DNA from 3 places in the Kitasatospora sp. NPDC004799 genome. Region 2 is predicted to be linked to each of the others. Evidence: riboswitches for the same ligand, from Rfam matches in the RefSeq annotation. Region 2 holds a riboswitch; each other region holds the start of a gene.
The links. A riboswitch is a leader RNA that binds a small molecule or an ion and turns the genes downstream of it on or off. The one in region 2 is predicted to bind cobalamin.
Positions count from the first base shown of each region.

Region 1: it holds a riboswitch for cobalamin, as region 2 does, so the genes downstream of both, ABZW03_RS23260 (ribonucleoside-diphosphate reductase subunit alpha) here and ABZW03_RS05450 (HoxN/HupN/NixA family nickel/cobalt transporter) in region 2, are expected to answer to the same signal.
Region 3: it holds a riboswitch for cobalamin, as region 2 does, so the genes downstream of both, ABZW03_RS11640 (iron ABC transporter permease) here and ABZW03_RS05450 (HoxN/HupN/NixA family nickel/cobalt transporter) in region 2, are expected to answer to the same signal.

Region 1 covers NZ_JBEXJK010000193.1:1,983-8,210, reverse strand. The annotation lists gene ABZW03_RS23275 (helix-turn-helix transcriptional regulator) at 1-383, shown strand, start outside; gene ABZW03_RS23270 (DUF397 domain-containing protein) at 408-602, shown strand; gene ABZW03_RS23265 (ribonucleotide-diphosphate reductase subunit beta) at 663-1,658, opposite strand; gene ABZW03_RS23260 (ribonucleoside-diphosphate reductase subunit alpha) at 1,679-4,078, opposite strand; cobalamin riboswitch at 4,270-4,412, opposite strand; gene ABZW03_RS23255 (hypothetical protein) at 4,745-5,758, shown strand; gene ABZW03_RS23250 (glycosyl hydrolase) at 5,959-6,228, shown strand, end outside.
Region 2 covers NZ_JBEXJK010000022.1:35,904-42,131, forward strand. The annotation lists gene ABZW03_RS05415 (GTP-binding protein) at 1-242, opposite strand, end outside; gene rpsN (30S ribosomal protein S14) at 239-544, opposite strand; gene rpmB (50S ribosomal protein L28) at 544-780, opposite strand; gene rpmG (50S ribosomal protein L33) at 904-1,068, shown strand; gene ABZW03_RS05435 (type B 50S ribosomal protein L31) at 1,116-1,364, shown strand; gene ABZW03_RS05440 (XRE family transcriptional regulator) at 1,429-2,001, opposite strand; gene ABZW03_RS05445 (EamA family transporter) at 2,155-3,012, shown strand; gene ABZW03_RS05450 (HoxN/HupN/NixA family nickel/cobalt transporter) at 3,009-4,127, opposite strand; cobalamin riboswitch at 4,158-4,371, opposite strand; gene ABZW03_RS05455 (metalloregulator ArsR/SmtB family transcription factor) at 4,453-4,836, shown strand; gene ABZW03_RS05460 (hypothetical protein) at 4,927-6,228, shown strand, end outside.
Region 3 covers NZ_JBEXJK010000065.1:11,601-17,828, forward strand. The annotation lists gene ABZW03_RS11630 (ABC transporter substrate-binding protein) at 1-486, opposite strand, end outside; gene ABZW03_RS11635 (ABC transporter ATP-binding protein) at 504-1,319, opposite strand; gene ABZW03_RS11640 (iron ABC transporter permease) at 1,316-2,395, opposite strand; cobalamin riboswitch at 2,488-2,636, opposite strand; gene sodN (superoxide dismutase, Ni) at 2,747-3,142, opposite strand; gene sodX (nickel-type superoxide dismutase maturation protease) at 3,320-3,778, shown strand; gene ABZW03_RS11655 (CGNR zinc finger domain-containing protein) at 3,775-4,359, opposite strand; gene ABZW03_RS11660 (amino acid ABC transporter ATP-binding protein) at 4,517-5,320, opposite strand; gene ABZW03_RS11665 (amino acid ABC transporter permease) at 5,317-6,228, opposite strand, start outside.

The DNA of each region.
Region 1 (6,228 bases), on a different contig from region 2:
AAGTACTCAGCAAGTCCAACCCGCCGCGCCTGTGCGTGATCGAGGGCGAGTCCGCGCTGCGTGTTCAGGTGGGCGGTTCGAAGGTCATGGCCGGGCAACTCGACAAGCTGGTTGAGATGGCTGAGCATCCCTATGTGGAGCTCCAGGTCTTGCCGGATCGTGCAGGTGCCCATGCCGGCCTGATGGGGTCGTTCGTGATGTTCGGATTTCCGTCGCCGGACTACTCCGATGTCGTCTGTGTGGAGCACCGGACCGGGACGCTCTACATGGAGACGCCAGCCGAGATCGATGAGTACACGCTGATCTTCGACTCCCTCCGCTCAATCGCCTTGAGTCCGGCTGACAGTCTCGACATGATCGCTCGGGTACGGCAGGAGTTCTGAACTCCGGGCAAGGGATGGTGGGTCGTGACTGAGGAATCCGAATGGCAGAAGAGTTCATACAGCGGGCAGGGCGGGAACTGCCTTGAGGCCCGGGCTGGGCTGGCGGCAGTGGCTGTCCGGGATTCGAAGGACCCGGGTGGGCCGGCGCTGCTCTTCGCGGCTGATGCCTGGGCCTCCTTCCTCGCAGGGGTCAAGTCCGGGGAGTTTTCGACCGACTGAAACATACAGAGGTGCCCCGCACGGGCTGTGGCCGTGCGGGGCACCTCTGTCTGTCGACCTTTAGAAGTCGTCGTCGAAGGACACCGAGCCCTCAACCGCGACCTGGTACGCCGAGACCCGGCGCTCGAAGAAGTTGGTCAGCTCCTGGACGTTCTGGAGCTCCATGAAGCCGAACGGGTTCGTCGACCCGTAGCGGATCGGGAGGCCCAGGCGCGCGAGGCGCTGGTCGGCGACCGCCTGCAGGTACTCCCGCATCGAGGCGGTGTTCATGCCGGGCAGGCCGTCACCGCACAGGTCCTGGGCGAACTGGAGCTCGGCCTCGACGGCCTCCTCCAGCATCTCCGTCACCTGCTTGGCCATCTCCTCGTCGAAGAGGTCGGGCTCCTCCTCGCGGACGGTGTCCACCACGGAGAACGCGAAGTCCATGTGCATGGACTCGTCGCGGAACACCCAGTTGGTCCCCGTGGCGAGACCGTGCAGCAGACCCCGGCTCCGGAACCAGTACACGTAGGCGAACGCGCCGTAGAAGAACAGGCCCTCCACACACGCCGCGAAGCAGATCAGGTTGAGCAGGAACGCCCGCCTGTCCTCCTTCGTCTGCAGCGAGTCGATGTGGTCGACCGCGTTCATGTACTTGAAGCAGAACTTGGCCTTCTGCGCGATCGACGGGATGTTCTCCACCGCCGCGAAGGCCGCCGCGCGGTCCTCCGGGTCGGGCAGGTACGTGTCCAGCAGCGTCAGGTAGAACTGCACATGGACGGCCTCCTCGAACAGCTGACGGCTCAGGTAGAGCCGCGCCTCCGGGGAGTTGATGTGCTTGTACAGGCTCAGCACCACGTTGTTCGCGACGATCGAGTCACCGGTCGCGAAGAAGGCGACCAGCCGGCCGATCATGTGCCGCTCGCCCTCGCTGAGCTTCGCCAGGTCCGCGACGTCCGAGTGCAGGTCCACCTCCTCCACCGTCCAGGTGTTCTTGATGGCGTCCCGGTACCGGTCGTAGAACGACGGGTACCGCATCGGGCGCAGGGTCAGCTCGAAGCCGGGGTCGAGCAGCATCTTGCGGTCGTCGGGGGTGCTCACTGGCAGGCCTCGCAGGACTCGGGGTTCTCCAGGGAGCAGGCGATGGCGTCCTGCTCGGCCTGGGTCATGGTGGGGGCGGGCACCGGCACGGCGGTCCGGGCGGTGCCGGACGCGGCCTGGGCGATGCGGGTGGCCGGGCGCGACCGCAGGTAGTAGGTGGTCTTCAGACCGACCTTCCACGCGTACGCGTACATCGAGCTCAGCTTGCCGATGGTCGGCGCCGCCATGAACAGGTTCAGGGACTGGCTCTGGTCCAGGTACGGCATGCGGGCGGCGGCCAGGTCGATCAGCGCGCGCTGCGGCAGCTCCCAGGCCGTCCGGTACAGCGAACGCACCTCGGCGGGCAGCCAGTTCAGCTCCTGCACCGAGCCGTTGGCGTCGCGCAGGGCGTCGCGGGTCTGCTGGTCCCAGACGCCGAGCTCCTTGAGCTCGCGCACCAGGTACGGGTTGACCTGGAGGAACTCGCCGGACAGCGTCTCGCGCTTGAACAGGTTGGACACCTGCGGCTCGATGCACTCGTACACGCCGGCGATGGAGGCGATGGTCGCGGTCGGCGCGATGGCCAGCAGCAGCGAGTTGCGCAGGCCGGTCTCGGCGATCCGGGCGCGCAGCGCCGTCCAGCGGTCGGCCCACTGCGGGGCGGCCGACGGGAAGTGGTCGATGTGCAGCTCGCCGCGGGCGGCGCGGGTCTCGCCGTACGCCTCGTGGCGGCCCAGCTGCTCGGCCAGGTCGGCGGAGCGCTCGTAGGCGGTGAGCATGATGCGCTCGGCGATCAGCGTGGAGAGCTGCTTCGCCTCCGCCGAGTCGAAGTCGATCCGCAGCTTGAAGAAGACGTCCTGGAGGCCCATCACGCCGAGGCCGACCGGCCGCCAGCGGGAGTTGGACGTGCCGGCCTCGGTGGTCGGGTAGAAGTTGATGTCCACCACGCGGTCGAGGAAGGTGACGGCGGTGCGCACGGTGGCGTCCAGCCGCTCCCAGTCCATCGCGCCGAGCAGGTCGTCGGCGGAGGCGCCGGCGGCCACGTGGGCGCCCAGGTTGACCGACCCCAGGTTGCAGACGGCGGTCTCGGAGTCGTCCGTGACCTCCAGGATCTCGGTGCACAGGTTGGAGGAGTGCACCGTGCGGCCGGGCAGCGCGGTCTGGTTGGCGGCGCGGTTGGAGGCGTCCTTGAAGGTCATCCAGCCGTTGCCGGTCTGCGCCAGGGTGCGCATCATGCGGGCGTACAGGGTCTGCGCCGGGATGGTGCGGACGGCCTTGCCGGCCTGCTCGGCCTTGCGGTAGGCCTCGTCGAAGTCGGCGCCCCAGAGGTCGACCAGCTCCGGCACGTCGGCCGGGGAGAACAGCGACCAGTCCTGGTTGGCGTTGACCCGGCGCATGAACTCGTCCGGGATCCAGTGCGCCAGGTTGAGGTTGTGGGTGCGGCGCGCCTCCTCGCCGGTGTTGTCGCGGAGCTCCAGGAACTCCTCGATGTCGGCGTGCCAGGTCTCCAGGTAGACGCAGGCCGCGCCCTTGCGGCGGCCGCCCTGGTTGACGGCGGCGACCGAGGAGTCGAGGGTGCGCAGGAACGGCACGATGCCGTTGGACTTGCCGTTGGTGCCGCGGATCAGGCTGCCGCGCGAGCGGATGCGCGAGTAGGACAGGCCGATGCCGCCGGCGTGCTTGGAGAGGCGGGCGATCTGCGCGTAGCGGTTGTAGATCGAGTCCAGGTTGTCCAGCGGCGAGTCGAGCAGGTAGCAGCTCGACATCTGCGGGTGCCGGGTGCCGGAGTTGAAGAGCGTCGGCGAGGAGGTCAGGTACTCCAGGCGGCTCATCAGGCCGTACAGCTCGGCCACCTCGCGCACCGACTGCTCGCTGTCGCCGACCGCCAGGCCACAGGCGACGCGGAGCAGGAAGTGCTGCGGGGTCTCGATCACCTTGCGGGTGATCGGGTGGCGCAGCAGGTAGCGGGACTGCACGGTGCGCAGGCCGAAGTACTCGAAGCGGTCGTCGCCGGCGGCGTCGACCAGCGCGTCCAGGGCGGCGGCGTGCTTGGCGACGAAGGCGGCGGTGGTGTCGCCGATCAGGCCCTCGGCGTGGCCGACGGCGATCGAGGCGGAGAAGGACGTCGAACCCTGGCTGTTCGCCTCGTCGACGATCTCCAGGGCGAGCAGGCGGGCGGCCAGCTTCGAGTACTGGGGGTCCTCGGCGATCATCGACGCGGCGGCGTCCACGGCCAGCCCGCGCAGCTCGGCGAAGTCCGAACCGGCGTGGCGGCCGCGCAGCGCGGCGGCGGCGACATGGCCGGGGTCGACCTCGGTGAGGTCGGTGCTGCGGTCGGTGAGCAGCCGCAGCAGGGCGCCGCCGGGGTCGGAGACCGTCGGGTCGGTGAAGGCGGTACCGGAGCCCTGGGCGGGCAGGGTGGCTGAGGCGGCGGTGGTCAAGGCGCTCTCTCCTGGCGGCGATCGGCGGCGGTGATCGGGGGCCACCGGGCCGATCGGGGCAGGGGAGCACGGCACGAACGCAGAAGCGTCGCGCGACGGTGACTCCCCGGCCCGCCCGCGAGGCCCGGAGGGGTACTGCTCGTGCCGGCGCGGCCTCTGCGGGAGGGCCGTGGCGCACGCTGGTCGGCAGGTACTCGGACTCGCGGGACGGCTGCTGGAGCCGCCCGCACACCGCTGCGGGGCAGTCCCGGATTCGCACCGGGTTCCCCTGCATCGACAGCAGGAGTGAGCATACATGTAGTGGTGTCTCCCTGAAGCGACCCCAGATGTAGTGCGGCGCCGCGTGTCGGGGCGATAACCGGTCGTACCGGAACCATGGCGGGCGGTGGCCGTCGGCGGCCCCGGAACCGGGCCGGGGAGTCATGGTTTCGATACGGAACGGTCACCGGGAGGATCGACGGTCATGAGGATGCCCTACGATCTGGGCGCATGAGCGACGGAACTGGCGTACCTGGGCAGGGGCCGCAGGGAACGCCGCCCGCCGGGTCGGGGGGCGCACAGAGTCAGCAGCCGGTGGTGCCTGGTCCGGTACCGCCGCCGAGTGGGGGTTTCGGGCCGCCGCCCGCCTCGTACGGGCCGGTCGTGCCGTCGGCGCAGCCGGTCGCGCAGCCCATCCCGCCGGTGCCGCAGCCGGTCGCGCCGCCGCCGCAGCCGGGTCCGCCGGTCGGGCCGCCGCAACCCCTGCCGCCGGTCGCGCCGCCGCAGCCCCAGCCGGTCGCGCAGCCGCAGCCGAACCCCCAGCCGCAGCCGCAGTGGCACCTCCAGCAGCAGCCCCAGCAGCCGGTCCCGCCGCAGCGGGCCGAGCCGGACTGGGACGCGCTGGCGGACCGCAACGAGGCCGACGGCAAGCGCCGTCGCCGGATGAGGGTCATCGGCGTGGTGGCCGCGGTCGCCGTGGTCGGCGGTCTGGCCGCCGGCGGCGTGCTGCTGTTCAAGGGCAAGAAGGAGGACGGCCCCCCGAAGGCCGTCAACTCCGTCCAGCCGACGGTGACCCCGAGCGTCTCCGGCACGCCGGGCGGCGAGCCGGCCGACCCGTCGAAGCCGATCTGGGAGGCCACCACCGACCCGGCGCCGCAGGACGCGGGGGCGCTGTTCTCCGCGCTCCAGGTGACGATCAACGGTGCCACCTGGAACCGGACCGTCGTGGCGCTGGACTCGCCCTGCTGGGACGGGAACTCCACGACCGGCGGGCTGGGCAAGGTGCTCGGCGACCAGGGGTGCCAGCAGGTGCTCCGGGCGACGTACGTCTCCGGTGACAGCGCGGTCACCGTCGGGGTGGCGGTCTTCGACCACAGGATCCAGGCCGAGACGGCGACGAAGAACTTCACCGGCCAGCTCAAGGGCGCGCCCGCGGCCGGGTCGCCGGCGTTCTGCGCCGCGGCCGGCTGCACCGGTACGCACAGCAGCCTGGGCCGGTACGCCTACTTCACGGTCGAGGGCTCGGCGAAGGGCGGCAACGCCCCGGACGCCACGGCCACCGCGGCGGCCCCCGGGTTCGTCGAGCACGTGAAGGGGCAGCTGCTCAAGCGCGCCAAGGCCGCGTCCTCGGCCGCGCCCGGCGTCCAGGGCACCCCGCCGGCGGCTTCGGCGGGCTGACCCGCCGCGACGACGCGCCCGCCGGCGGCCCCGGCGGGCCGGACCGTCGTGATGCCCCGGCCCGTCGTGACACCCCGGCCCCGGCGGGTCGTTCGCGGGGGCCGGGGGAGTGTGGCAGGCTCTCGGAACAGTCATTTCGCATGCGTGTTCCGGTTGCGTCCGTGGGGGGCGGCGCCGGCGAGCAACCGGAGGAGCGGTCCGTGGCCCTGCCCAGTGCCCTGCGCGGCAAGCCCGCCGTCCTGGCCGCGGCCGGGATCGTCGCCGCCGCGGGAGCGGTCGTCCTGCTCGACCGCGACCGCGAGGTCGGCGGCGAGCAGCCCCCGAGGGTCCCGGTGTCGGTCGGCCTCCCCGGGCGCACCCTGCCGCCGGAGGTCGGCAAGGACCTGCTCGCCCGGGACCCGCAGGCCTCGCCGAACGCCCGCGCCGTCCAGCAGTTCCTCGCCGACCTGGAGGCCCAGGCCCGTACCGGG
Region 2 (6,228 bases):
TCCTCGCGCAGGGCGCAGCACGGGCAGTCGTTCACCAGCGGCACGTCGGCCACGTCGAAGGCCCCGCCCGCGTCGCGCAGTTCGCGGCGGACGGTGCCGAGCGCGGCGTCCCGCAGGTCGTGGTGCAGGACCACGGCGTCCACCGCGGCGGCCGCCAGCTCCTCGACGGCGGCGCGGCGCTGCTCCGCGTGCAGGCCGGCGACGACCACCACCGGCAGCCTGGTCCCGTCCACGGCGCTCACCAGCTCGCCTTGCGGACGCCGGGGAGGTGGCCGGCGTGGGCGTGCGCCCGCAGGCTGACCCGGGAGAGCCCGAAGGCCCGCAGGTAGCCGCGGGGCCGGCCGTCCACGGCGTCCCGGTTGCGGACCCGGGTGGCGCTGGCGTCGCGCGGCTGGCGGGCGAGTTCGGCCTGGGCGGCGGCGCGCTCGGCCGCTCCGGTGCCGGGGTGGGCGATGATCCGCTTGAGCTCGGCCCGGCGCTCGGCGTAGCGGGCGACGGTCGCGCGCCGCTGCTCGTTCTTGGCGATCTTGCTCTGCTTGGCCATCAGACCTTCTCCCCCCGGGCCCGGATCCGGGCGACGGCGGCCTCGATGCCGATCGCGTCGACGGTGCGGATGCCCTTGGCGCTCAGCGCGAGCCGGACGTACCGGCCCTCGCCGGGCAGCCAGTAGCGCTTGTGCTGGATGTTCGGGTCGAAGCGGCGGCGGGTGCGGCGGTGCGAGTGCGAGATCGCGTTGCCGAAGCCGGGCCGTCGGCCGGTGAGCTGGCAGTGGGCGGACATGGGTGCTCCCTGGCGTCCGGGAATGGGCAGGACCGGGCTCACGTTACACCAGATGAAAATGACTTCCATTTCGGTGTACGGTTTCGATCCGACGCCCCCGCCACCCCGTCAGGAGGACGCCCGATGGCCCGCAGCGAACTGCGCCCGGTGATCAAGCTCCGCTCCACCGCCGGCACCGGCTTCACGTACGTGACCCGCAAGAACCGCCGCAACGACCCGGACCGGATGGTCCTGCGCAAGTACGACCCGGTCGCCGGCCGGCACGTCGACTTCCGCGAGGAGCGCTGACCCGAACCCCGCCCCCGCCCCGCCCGCACACCCCGAGGAGCCCCGCCATGAAGCCCGGAATCCACCCCGCCTACCGCCCGGTCGTCTTCCGCGACAAGGTCGGCGACCTCGCCTTCCTCACGCGCTCGACGCTGACCAGCGACCGCACCGTCGAGTGGGAGGACGGCCGCACCTACCCGGTGATCGACGTCGAGATCTCCTCGGCGAGCCACCCCTTCTACACCGGCCAGTCCCGGGTGCTCGACACCGCCGGGCGGGTCGAGCAGTTCCGCCGCCGCTACGGCGACCGGCACTGACCACGGAACGCGAACGGCGCCTCCCCGCTCCGGGGAGGCGCCGTTCGGGCGTGCACGGGGAGGATCAGCGCGGCGGCGGGACCGACACCACCATGGTCAGCCGCAGCACCCCGTCCCCCGCGTTGCGGTAGACGTGGGCGTACGAGGCGTCGAAGGAGACGGTGCTGCCGGCCGGCACCGCGTGCTCGCGCTCCCCGTGCACCAGGGTCAGCTCGCCCTCGTCGACCCGGAGGATCTCCACCGTCCCGGCCGGGTGCGGCTCGGAGGAGTACTCCTCGCCCGGCTCCATCCGCCAGCCCCACAGCTCCAGCGGCCCGGGCGCCTCGATCCCGTGCAGCAGGACGCCCGTCCCGCCGGACGGCCCGGTCCACAGCGGGACGGCCTGGTCGCCCGGGACGACCCGGACGTCGGGCCCCTCCTCGTAGTCGAGCAGCGTGGCGATCGAGACGCCGAGCGCGTCGCCGATCCGGACCACGGTGGCCACGCTCGGGTTGGTGCGGCCCTGCTCGATCTGGACGATCATGCCGCGGCTCACCCCGGAGCGGGCGGCGAGGGCGTCCAGGGTGTGGCCGCGCTCGGTGCGCAGCCGCTTGACGTTGCGGGCGAGCGCCCGGGAGACGAGGTCGGGGTCCGGCACGCGGGCAGTCCTCCGGTGTCCACAGGTCGAGACCGATCACAATAGTGCTCGGCAGAGTTCAGTTCATTGCACTACGCTGCGGGTTCCGACAACGAGTCCACCCGACTGTACTGCGGAGTCCATTGTGCTGTCCTCACTCCCCGGGGGCCTGCGGTGACCGTCCTGCTCGCCCTGTCCGCCAGCCTGCTCACCGGCCTCGCCGACTTCGGCGGCGGCGTCCTCACCCGCCGGCTGCCCGCGCTCGCCGTGGTGGTCGCCTCCCAGGCCGCGGCCGCCGCCGTCCTGCTGCTCGCCGTCCTGGCCACCGGCGGCTGGACCGAGGCCTCCCCCGCGCTCTGGTACGCCGTCGCCGCCGGGGTGATCGGCCCGTTCGCGATGCTCGCCTTCTACCGGGCGCTCGCGCTCGGCCCGATGGGCGTGGTCTCCCCCCTGGCCACCGTCGGCGTCGTGGTGCCGGTCGGCGTCGGGCTCGCGCTCGGCGAGCGGCCCGGCCCCGGGCAGCTGGCCGGCATCGCGGTGGCCGTGGCCGGTGTGGTGCTGGCCGGCGGGCCCGAACGCGGCGGGCCGTCCGCCGCCCGCACGGCCCTGCTGCTCACCCTGGCCGCGGCGTTCGGCTTCGGCGCCACCATGGCCCTGGTCTCGCACGCCTCGGCGGGCGGCGGGCTGCTGCTCGTCCTGTGCGTCCAACGGCTCGTCAACATCGTCGTCGGCGCCGCCGCGCTGCTGGTCGGCCGGCGCGGCACCGACACCAGCAGCGCCGGGCCGCTGCCGGAACTGCGGGCCCGGCTGCCCCTGCTCACCGGCATCGGCCTGGCCGATGCCGCCGGCAACGCCACCTACGCGATGGCCTCGCACGGCGGCTCGGCGGCGGTGGCCGCCGTGCTCGCCTCGCTCTACCCGGTGGTCACCGCGCTGCTGGCGCGCGGGGTCCTGAAGGAGCGGCTGCGCCCGGTCCAGGTGGTCGGCGCCGGGCTCGCCGTCGCGGGCACGCTGCTGCTCGCGGCCGCCTAGGACTCCTGGGACGGCGTCCAGCGCTGCTCGACCTGGGCCAGCTTCCAGTACCCGATCGCGATCGCCCAGACCACCACGAACAGCCCGGCGATGGCGTAGCCGACGTTGTCCAGCGAGATGTCCGCGACGAACCCGGTGACCGGGTCGGTCAGGTCGAGCTTCTCGTGCAGCACCCCGACCAGCTCGATGGTGCCGATGATGAAGGCCACCGCGATCGACAGCCCAGTGATGGTCAGGTTGTAGTACACCTTCCGGACCGGATTGGCGAAGGCCCACTGGTACGCGAAGTTCATGAACGTCCCGTCCAGCGTGTCGAACAGGCTCATCCCGGCCGCGAACAGCAGCGGCAGGCAGACGATCGCGTACCAGGGCAGCCCGGAGGCCGCGCCGGAACCGGCCATCACCATCAGGGTGACCTCGGTCGCGGTGTCGAAGCCCAGGCCCAGCACCATGCCCACCGGGAACATCTGCCCCGGCCGGGTGATCGACCGGGTCGCCCGGTTCAGCACCCGGGCCATGAACCCGCGCGAGTCGAGGTGCGCCTCCAGCTCCCGCTCGTCGAACTGCCCGGCCCGCATCGCCCGGAAGACCTTGAGGATGCCGAGCAGCGCCGCCAGGTTGAGCGCGCCGATCAGGTAGAGGAAGACGCCGGAGGTGGTCGTCCCGACCATGCCGAGCCACTGGTGGGTGGTCGACTCGTCGTCCATCAGGGTGTTCGCCAGCTGCGCGCCGCCCGCCACCAGGGCGGCCATGAGCACCACCATCGAGGAGTGCCCGAGGGCGAACCAGAAGCCCACCGAGACCGGCCGCTTGCCGTCCGCCATCAGCTTGCGGGTGGTGTTGTCGATCACCGCGATGTGGTCGGCGTCGAAGGCGTGCCGCATGCCGAGGGTGTACGCGGTGATCCCCAGGCCCACCCCGAAGACCTGGGTACCGACCGCGTACCGCTCGGGCGCGACCAGGAAGACGAGCGTCCCGAAGGCCACCAGGTGCATGGCCAGGATCACCCCCATCAGCCCGGCCGTACGGATGGTGTCCTCGCGCCGCCACTTGAAGCTGGGCAGCACGGAGGGGGCCGCCTTCGCCCCGGCGGCAACGGTTTCGGGCAGGGTCATCTGCGGATCACGCTCCAGCACCTCGTGGAAAACCTCGTGAGATGCCGTGGCCGGTCTCCTGGCTGACGGGACGCCCGTACCCGCCTTCCCAGGCGCGCGAGGCGCCCAGTGGCTCCATGGGTCCGGACGACGTTCCTCCGTGGGCGGAGGAACGACCCGATCACAGTGGCGAGGGCCGCTCCGGGCTGGGACCCCTGAGGGTCCGTCACCGGTCTTCCCGAGCACCACGGCGGGGAACACCGTAGGGCCCCACCCCGACCCGTGCAAGGCTGCGCACCTGCGCAGGTGTCCAGGATCACAGGCCGCCGCCTGCAAGAATGTCCGCATGCATCTCGTACCGGCCGACCGCGCGGGCCACCGCACCATCGACGGGCACCGGGTCTGCGAGGCCATCGCCGCGATCGGCGACCCCGCGCACGTCCGGTCCTGGGCCGAGCGGTTCTCCCTGCTCGCCGACCCCGGGCGGCTCGCCCTGCTGCTCGCCCTGCACCGGGCCGGCCCGCTCGCCGTCACCGACCTCGCGGTCGCCACCGGCATGCGCGACCCCGCCGTTTCCCAGGCCCTGCGGCTGCTCCGGACGGCCGGCGTGGTCACCGGCGACCGGGACGGACGCGTGGTGCGCTACCGGCTCGTGGACGAGGCCATGCGCCCCCTCCTCGACGAGTGCGCCGCCGCCGAGCACCACGAGCCCACCGCCGCGGCGGGCTGACTCCTCCTCGGGCGGCCGGCCTCCGCCCGGGCCGCTGACCTCCGCCCGGAAAGGCGCGCCGGAGACGGCCCCGGCCAGTACGATCATGGTGTGCCGTCCCGCCCCCACGCCTGGCCCGCCGACCGGTGGAACACCGACCCGGTCAAGGCCCGCGTGCTGGCGGTCGCCCGCACCCTCACCTCGGCCACCCGGGTCCTGGACGTCCTCTCCCTGGTCCGGCCGCACGGCGTCGACCGGTACTTCACCGTCAACCCCGGCTCGGTCTTCGCCGACCGCGCCCTGGAGGAGTACCTGCGCGGCCTGCCCGGGTTCACCGTGCTGGACTGGGAGGAGGCCGTCCGCCGCCGCTTCGACCTGGCCGTGGCCTGCGCCGTCCACTCCTCCATGCACCGCCTGGACGCCCGGCTCGTCGTCCTCCCGCACGGGGCCGGCTACAACCGCCTGGTCACCGAGTCCACCGGCGACACGGTCAGCGCCGCCGGCCTGTCCCGCAACGAACTCACCCACCGCGGACGGGTGTTCGTGGACGTCCTCGGCCTCTCCCACCCCGAGCAGCTGGACCGGCTCCGGGCCTCCTGCCCCGAGGCGCTGGACGTCGCCCGGGTGGTCGGCGACCCGTGCTTCGACCGGATGCTCGCCAGCCGGCGCTCCCGGGACGGCTACCGCGCCGCGCTCGGCGCCGTCGGCGGTCGGCGGCTCGTCGTCGTCAGCTCCACCTGGAGCGAGCACTCGTTATTCGGCCGCCGCCCCGACCTGCCCCGCCGGCTGGTCCGCCAACTGCCCGCCGACGAGTACGCGGTGGCCGTCGTCCTGCACCCCAACGTGTGGAGCCGCCACGACCCCGAGGCGCTGCTCGACGACGCCCGCCGGATGGGCCTGCGCCTGATCCCGCCCCACCAGGGCTGGCAGGCCGCCCTCGTCGCCGCCGACTGCGTGATCGGCGACCACGGCTCGGTCACCGTCTACGGCGCCGCCCTGGAGCACCGCACCATGGTCGTCGCCACCGGCGCCGCCGAACTCGACCCGCGCTCCCCCAGCTACGCCTTCGGCCAGGCCGCGCCGCTGCTCGACCCGGACGGGGACCTCGCCGCCCAGCTGGAACGGACCCTCGCCCGGGACCCGGCCGACCTGCGCGGGATCACCGACCGCTCGCTCGCCCACCGCGGCGAGTCCGCCCGGGTGCTGCGCCCGCTGCTCTACTCCTTCCTGGACGGCCTGGACGAGCCCCCGGGCGAGCCGGTCCTGCCGCCCTACCCCCGGCCCGTCCCCTGCCCCGGCGCCGCCGAGGGGCCCACCGCGTACGACGTCGAGGGCAGGACCGAGGGCACCGAGGTGAGCCTGCGGCGCTACCCCTTCGACCCGCAGGACCACACCCCGCGCGGCTTCCACGCC
Region 3 (6,228 bases), on a different contig from region 2:
GCCGCGCTCGGTGCCCTGTCCGCTGCGGCAGGACTCGCTGAGCACGTACGAGGCGATGCCGAGGCCCTTGAGTGCCTGCGGGGTGAAGCCGAGGCCCTCGTCGAAGCCGTAGTGCCAGCCGGCGAAGACCAGGTCGGCCCGGGCGTCCAGCGCGATCTCCTTGGTGATCCGCTGCTTGGAGAGCCACTTCGTCTGCTGGTAGCCGTCCTTCCAGGGGACCTGGTCGATCTTGCCCTTGTCGTCGGGCATCACGTAGCCGGCCATCCGGTCGGCGAGGCCGAGGGAGAGCATCAGCTCGGTGATGCCGACGTCGTTGGTCACCACCCGGGCGGGCTTGCGGTCGAAGGTGAGCTCGTCCCCGCAGTTCCGCACCGTCACCGGGTAGTGGGCGGAGCCGGTGGCGGCCTCCTTCGGGGCGATCTCGGCGCCGCAGGCGGTGAGTCCGAGGACGAGCAGGGCGGCGGTGGCAACGGCCTTGGTGCGCACGGGAGTTCCTTAGGGGGTCAGGGGAGGCGGTCGAACAGCAGCTGGAGGGCGCCGGTCTCCGGGTGCCGGACCGGAGTGGCCCGGACGCCGAACACCTCGGCCAGCAGGGCGGGCCGGAGCACCTCGTGGGGCGGCCCCGAGGCGACGATCCGGCCGGCCCGCAGCACGTACAGCAGGTCGCAGTGGCCCGCCGCCAGGTTGAGGTCGTGCAGCGCGGTGAGCACCGTCGGACCGGCCTCCCGGGCGAGCGCCAGCACCTCCAACTGGTGCGCGATGTCGAGGTGGTTGGTGGGTTCGTCCAGCACCAGCAGGCGCGGTTCCTGGACCAGGGCGCGGGCGAACAGCACCCGCTGCTTCTCGCCCCCGGACAGGCTCAGGAAGCCCCGCTCGGCGAGGTGTCCGGCCCGGACCTTGCGCAGCGCCTCGGCGCAGCGCCGCTCGTCCCCGTCGGCCGGGGCGCCGAAGCCCCGGCGGTGCGGCAGCCGGCCCATGGCGACCACCTCGGCGACGGTGAAGTCGAACTCGGCGGAGTGCTCCTGGGTCAGCGCGGCCACCCGGCGGGCACCCTCCCGGGCGGTGAGCGCGTGCAGGTCGTCGCCGGCCAGCCGGACGGCGCCGCCGGCCGGCTCCAGCACCCGGTAGACGCAGCGCAGCAGGGTCGACTTGCCGCTGCCGTTCGGGCCGATCAGCCCGACCACCTGCCCGGCGGCGGCCGCCAGGCTCACCTCGTGGACCAGCCGGGTGCCGGCCAGCTCCACCGAGACGGCGTCCACGGCGAGGTCCTCGGCCACCGTCGGCGCCGCGGCGCGGGTCGCGTCGGTCAGGTCGGTCATCGGGCGCCTCCGAAGGCCTGGCCGCGGCGGCGCATCATCACCAGGAAGACGGGCACGCCGAGCACCGCGGTGAACACCCCGACGGGCAGTTCGGCGGGCGCCAGCAGGGTGCGCGAGGCGATGTCCACCCAGACCAGCAGCAGCGCCCCGGCGAGCGGGGCGATCACCAGCACCCGGCGGTGCCCGGCGCCGACCAGCATCCGCGACAGGTGCGGCACCAGCAGCCCGACGAAGCCGATCGCCCCGCTGACCGCGACCACGGTGCCGGTGACGGCGGCGGTCACCACGAACAGCTCGCGGCGCAGCCGGTCCGGGTCCACGCCGAGCGAGGCGGAGGTCTCGTCGCCCATCGCGAGGGCGTCCAGCCGGCCGGCGGCGCAGGCCAGGTAGGCGAGGCCGGCCAGCACGGTGGCGGCGGCGATCGGCACCTTGCCCCAGGTGGCGCCGCCGAGGCTGCCGAGCAGCCACATCATGGCGTCCCGGGCGGCCTCGCCGCGGTCGGCGGCGAAGACCATCAGCGTGGTGGTGGCGGAGAAGCCGTAGGACAGGGCGGTGCCGGTGAGGACCAGCCGCAGCGGGGTGAGCCCGTACGCGGTGCGGGCGGCGAGGTAGACCAGCGTCATGGCGGCCAGCGCGGAGCCGAAGGCGGAGGCGGAGACCGCCCACACCCCGAGCGAGGCGAAGGCGCCGAACAGCAGGACGGCGTTGGCGCCGACGGCCGCGCCGGAGGAGACGCCGAGCACGAAGGGGTCGGCCAGCGCGTTGCGCACCAGGGCCTGGACGGCGACCCCGCAGGCGGCCAGCCCGGCGCCGACCACGGCGGCCAGCACGGTGCGCGGCAGCCGGATCTCCCAGACGATCGCGTACGCGGCCGCCTCGCCCGCGTCCAGCCGGCCGCCCGTCAGCCCGGCGCCCAGCAGCCGCAGCACGCGGGGCAGCCCGAGCCCGGAGGAGCCGAGGGCGACCCCGCAGACCAGCGACAGCAGCAGGGCGACGGCGAGGCCGAGGGCGAGCGGGAGGACGGGTGTGCGGCGGGCGGGTGGGCCGACCGCTCGGTCTGCGGGTGCGCGGTTCACGGGTGCGCCTTGCCTCGGGCCGCGGGTGCGCCGGGGCGGGCGCGGGCCGGAGGCGTGCCGGGGCGCCGTTCCCCTCGCAGTCCGCGGCGAGTTGTCGGGAGGTCAGCGGCCGGGGGCGATCGGGCTGGCGCGGTCGTACGGGCTGGTACGGCCGCGCTCACCGTTGCGGGTCAGCGCCGGATTCGCACCGGACTTCCCCCTCGGACGCCCTGGCAGCATAACAGCCACTCAGGGCAGGCAACCCTTACCGGGTGGGATCGGGACAGGGGCCGGGTGGGATCGGGACGTGAACGCACGACCGCCCCCGTCCGGCGGTGCGGACGGGGGCGGTCGGGTGGCGACGCGTCAGGCTCAGGCCTGCTTGGTCTCCCAGAAGATCTTGTCGACCTCGGCGATCAGGTCCAGCAGGGCCTGGCCGGTGGCCGGGTCGGTGGACGCCTTGGCGGCCGAGGCGGCCTTCAGGGTGTCGTTGATCAGCTGGTGCAGCTGCGGGTACTTCTCGAAGTGCGGGGCCTTGAAGTAGTCGCTCCACAGCACCGAGATGTGGTGCTTGACGGCCTCGGCGCGCTGCTCCTTGATGATGATGGCGCGGGCGCGGAAGTGCGGGTCCTCGTTGGCCTGGTACTTCTCCTGGGTGGCCTTGACCGACTCGGCCTCCAGCTTGGCCTGCGCCGGGTCGTACACGCCGCAGGGCAGGTCGCAGTGGGCGTGGGCGGTGGCGCGCGGTGCAAACAGACGAGAGAACATGGGAGTCCTTCCTTAGATCGTCTTCCCGCGCCCGAGATTACCCTTCCGCCCCCGCGGATTCGCGATCGGGCGGTGGGCCTAGGGCAAAAGGCGGACGCGGAACCGGCGTATTCCGGACATCGAACAGGTGACGGTCCGTACGGCAGACTGGGGGCGGGCGGAGCGGGAGGAGGAGTCGTGGCGCGGAGCACGCGGCCGGAGGGCGCCGGGGCCGGAGGACGGGACCGGGGCGGTGCGCTGCCGTTCGGACTGGTCGACGTGGCCGGGCCGTCGATGGTCCCGACCCTGCGCGAGGGCGACCAGCTGCTGGTCCGCTACGGCGCACCGATCCGGCCGGGCGCGGTGGTGCTCTTCCGGCACCCCTTCCAGCAGGACCTGCTGGTGGTGAAGCGGGCCGCCGAGCGCCGGGCCGCCGGCTGGTGGCTGCTCTCCGACAACCGCCCGGTGGACAGCGACAGCCGCAGCTACGGCGCCGTCCCGGACGAGCTGGTGCTCGGCCGGGTGCTGCTGCGGCTGCGCCCGCGCCCGGCCTGGCTGGCGCCGGGGCGCCGGCTGGAGCGGCTGCTGCTCACCCCGCGGCTGGCCCGGGTGCCGGGCCTGGCCCGCCGGCTCGGCGCCTGGGTGGAGGAAGTCTAGAGAGCGCGGTTCGCCGCCTCCGCCTCCTGGCGCTTGCGGGCCCGGTAGGCGGCCACGTTGGCGCGGGTCGCGCAGCGGTCCGAGCAGTAGCGCCGGGAGCGGTTGGTCGAGGTGTCCAGGTAGGCGTTGCGGCAGGGCGCGGCCTGGCAGATGCCGAGCCGGTCGGCGCCCAGCTCGGTCAGGTGGACGGCCAGGCCCATGCAGGCGACCGCGCTGAAGTGCGCGGTGGCGGTCGGCGAGTTGTCGGCCAGGTGCAGGTGCCAGCGCGGCCGCCCGGCGTCGTCCAGGTAGTCGTGCCCGGAGATCAGCGGGCTGACGGGGTACTCCATGAGCAGGCTGTTCAGCAGGTCGACGCCGCGGACCTCGTCCCCGTCGGCGGCGGCCTCGAAGACCCCGCGCAGCCGGGTCCGCACCGCCCGCAGCCGGGGCAGGTCGGACTCGTCGGCGAGGGCGGCGGCCCGCGAGGAGTCGGAGAACAGGGCGCGCACCGCCTCCACGGAGGTGAGCGTGTCGGTGCCGCGCTCGGGCTCCTCGGTGTTCACCAGCCGAACGGCGAGGTCGGCGTAGGCGGCGAGCTCCACAGGGGTCCTTCCAGAAATTCGGTAACGGGCTGACTGCCTCCAGCCTATTACCCGGACGGAGACTCTGCCTCCTGCCCGGACGGGAAGCGTCGGCGCCCGGGCGGGGCAGACGTCGGCGCCCGGCAGGACGGGTCTGCCGGGCGCCGACGGTACGGGCTCAGAGCACCTTGGACAGGAAGGCCCTGGTGCGCTCGTGCTGCGGGTCGGTGAGCACCTCGCGGGGGCTGCCGGACTCGACCACCACACCGCCGTCCATGAACACCAGCGCGTCGCCGACCTCGCGGGCGAAGCCCATCTCGTGGGTGACGACCACCATCGTCATGCCCTCCTCGGCGAGGCCGCGCATGACGTCCAGGACGTCGCCGACCAGCTCCGGGTCGAGCGCGGAGGTGGGCTCGTCGAAGAGCATCAGCTTGGGCTTCATGGCCAGCGCGCGGGCGATCGCCACGCGCTGCTGCTGGCCGCCGGAGAGCTGCGAGGGGTAGTTCTTCGCCTTGTCGGCCAGGCCGACCCGCTCCAGCAGGGCCATGCCGCGCTCGCGGGCGTCGGCCTTGCTCTCGCCCTTGACCTGGACCGGCGCCTCCATGACGTTCTCGATGGCGGTCATGTGCGGGAACAGGTTGAAGCGCTGGAAGACCATGCCGATGTCGCGCCGCTTGAGGGCGACCTCGCGGTCCTTGAGCTCGTGCAGCCGGTCGCCCCGCTGCCGGTAGCCGACCAGCTCGCCGTCCACCCAGAGGCGGCCGCCGTTGATCTTCTCCAGGTGGTTGATGCACCGCAGGAAGGTCGACTTGCCGGAGCCGGACGGGCCGATCAGGCAGAACACCTCGCCCTGCCGGACCTCCAGGTCGATGCCCTTGAGCACCTCGACCAGGCCGTAGGACTTGTGCACGTTCTCGGCCCGGACCATGGGCTCGGCGGCGGCCGCGGCGTCGGCGGGGGTCTTGGTCAGATCGGTCATACGTGACCACCTCCCTCGAGCCCCGGGACGACGTCGGCGGTCGTCTTCGGGGCGGGCTTCCCGGCGAACAGGCCCCGCAGCCGCTGCAGCGGGGTGGGCGGGAGGGTGCGGTTGGAGCCCCGGGCGTAGTGGCGCTCGATGTAGTACTGACCGATGGTCAGCACCGAGGTGAAGAACAGGTACCAGAGGCTCACCACGATCAGCAGCGGGATGTTCTGGTAGTTCCGGGAGTAGATCACCTGGCCGGCCCGGAAGATCTCCTCCAGGGAGATCACGGAGACCAGCGAGGTGGTCTTGAGCATCGAGATGGTCTCGTTGCCGGTCGGCGGGATGATCACCCGCATGGCCTGCGGCAGGACGATCCGGCGCATGGTCTGGAACCGGCTCATGCCGAGCGCGTGCGCGGCCTCGGCCTGGCCCTCGTCCACCGACTGGATGCCGCCGCGGACGATCTCCGCCATGTAGGCGGCCTCGTTGAGGCCGAGGCCCAGCAGCGCGGCGACGAAGGTCGGGATCAGCACGTTGGTCTGCTCGGACCAGAACTCCGGCCCCCACGGCACGCCGATCGAGAGCTTGGCCCAGATCAGGCCGAGGAAGTTCCAGAACACCAGCTGCACCAGCACCGGGGTGCCGCGGAAGATCCAGATGTAGACCCACGCGACGCCGGCCAGCAGCGGGTTCGGGGACAGCCGCATCACCGCGAGGACGATGCCGCCGACCACACCCATGAGCATGGCGAGCACGGTCAGTTCCAGCGTCACCAGCAGGCCGTGCATGATGCTGTCGTGGAACAGGTACTGACCGACGATGTCCCACTTGAAAGCGGGGTTGGTGAAGAGGGCGCTCAGCAGCATCGCCGCGAGTACGGCGATGACGACGGCGCCGGCCCAACGTCCGGGGTGGCGGAC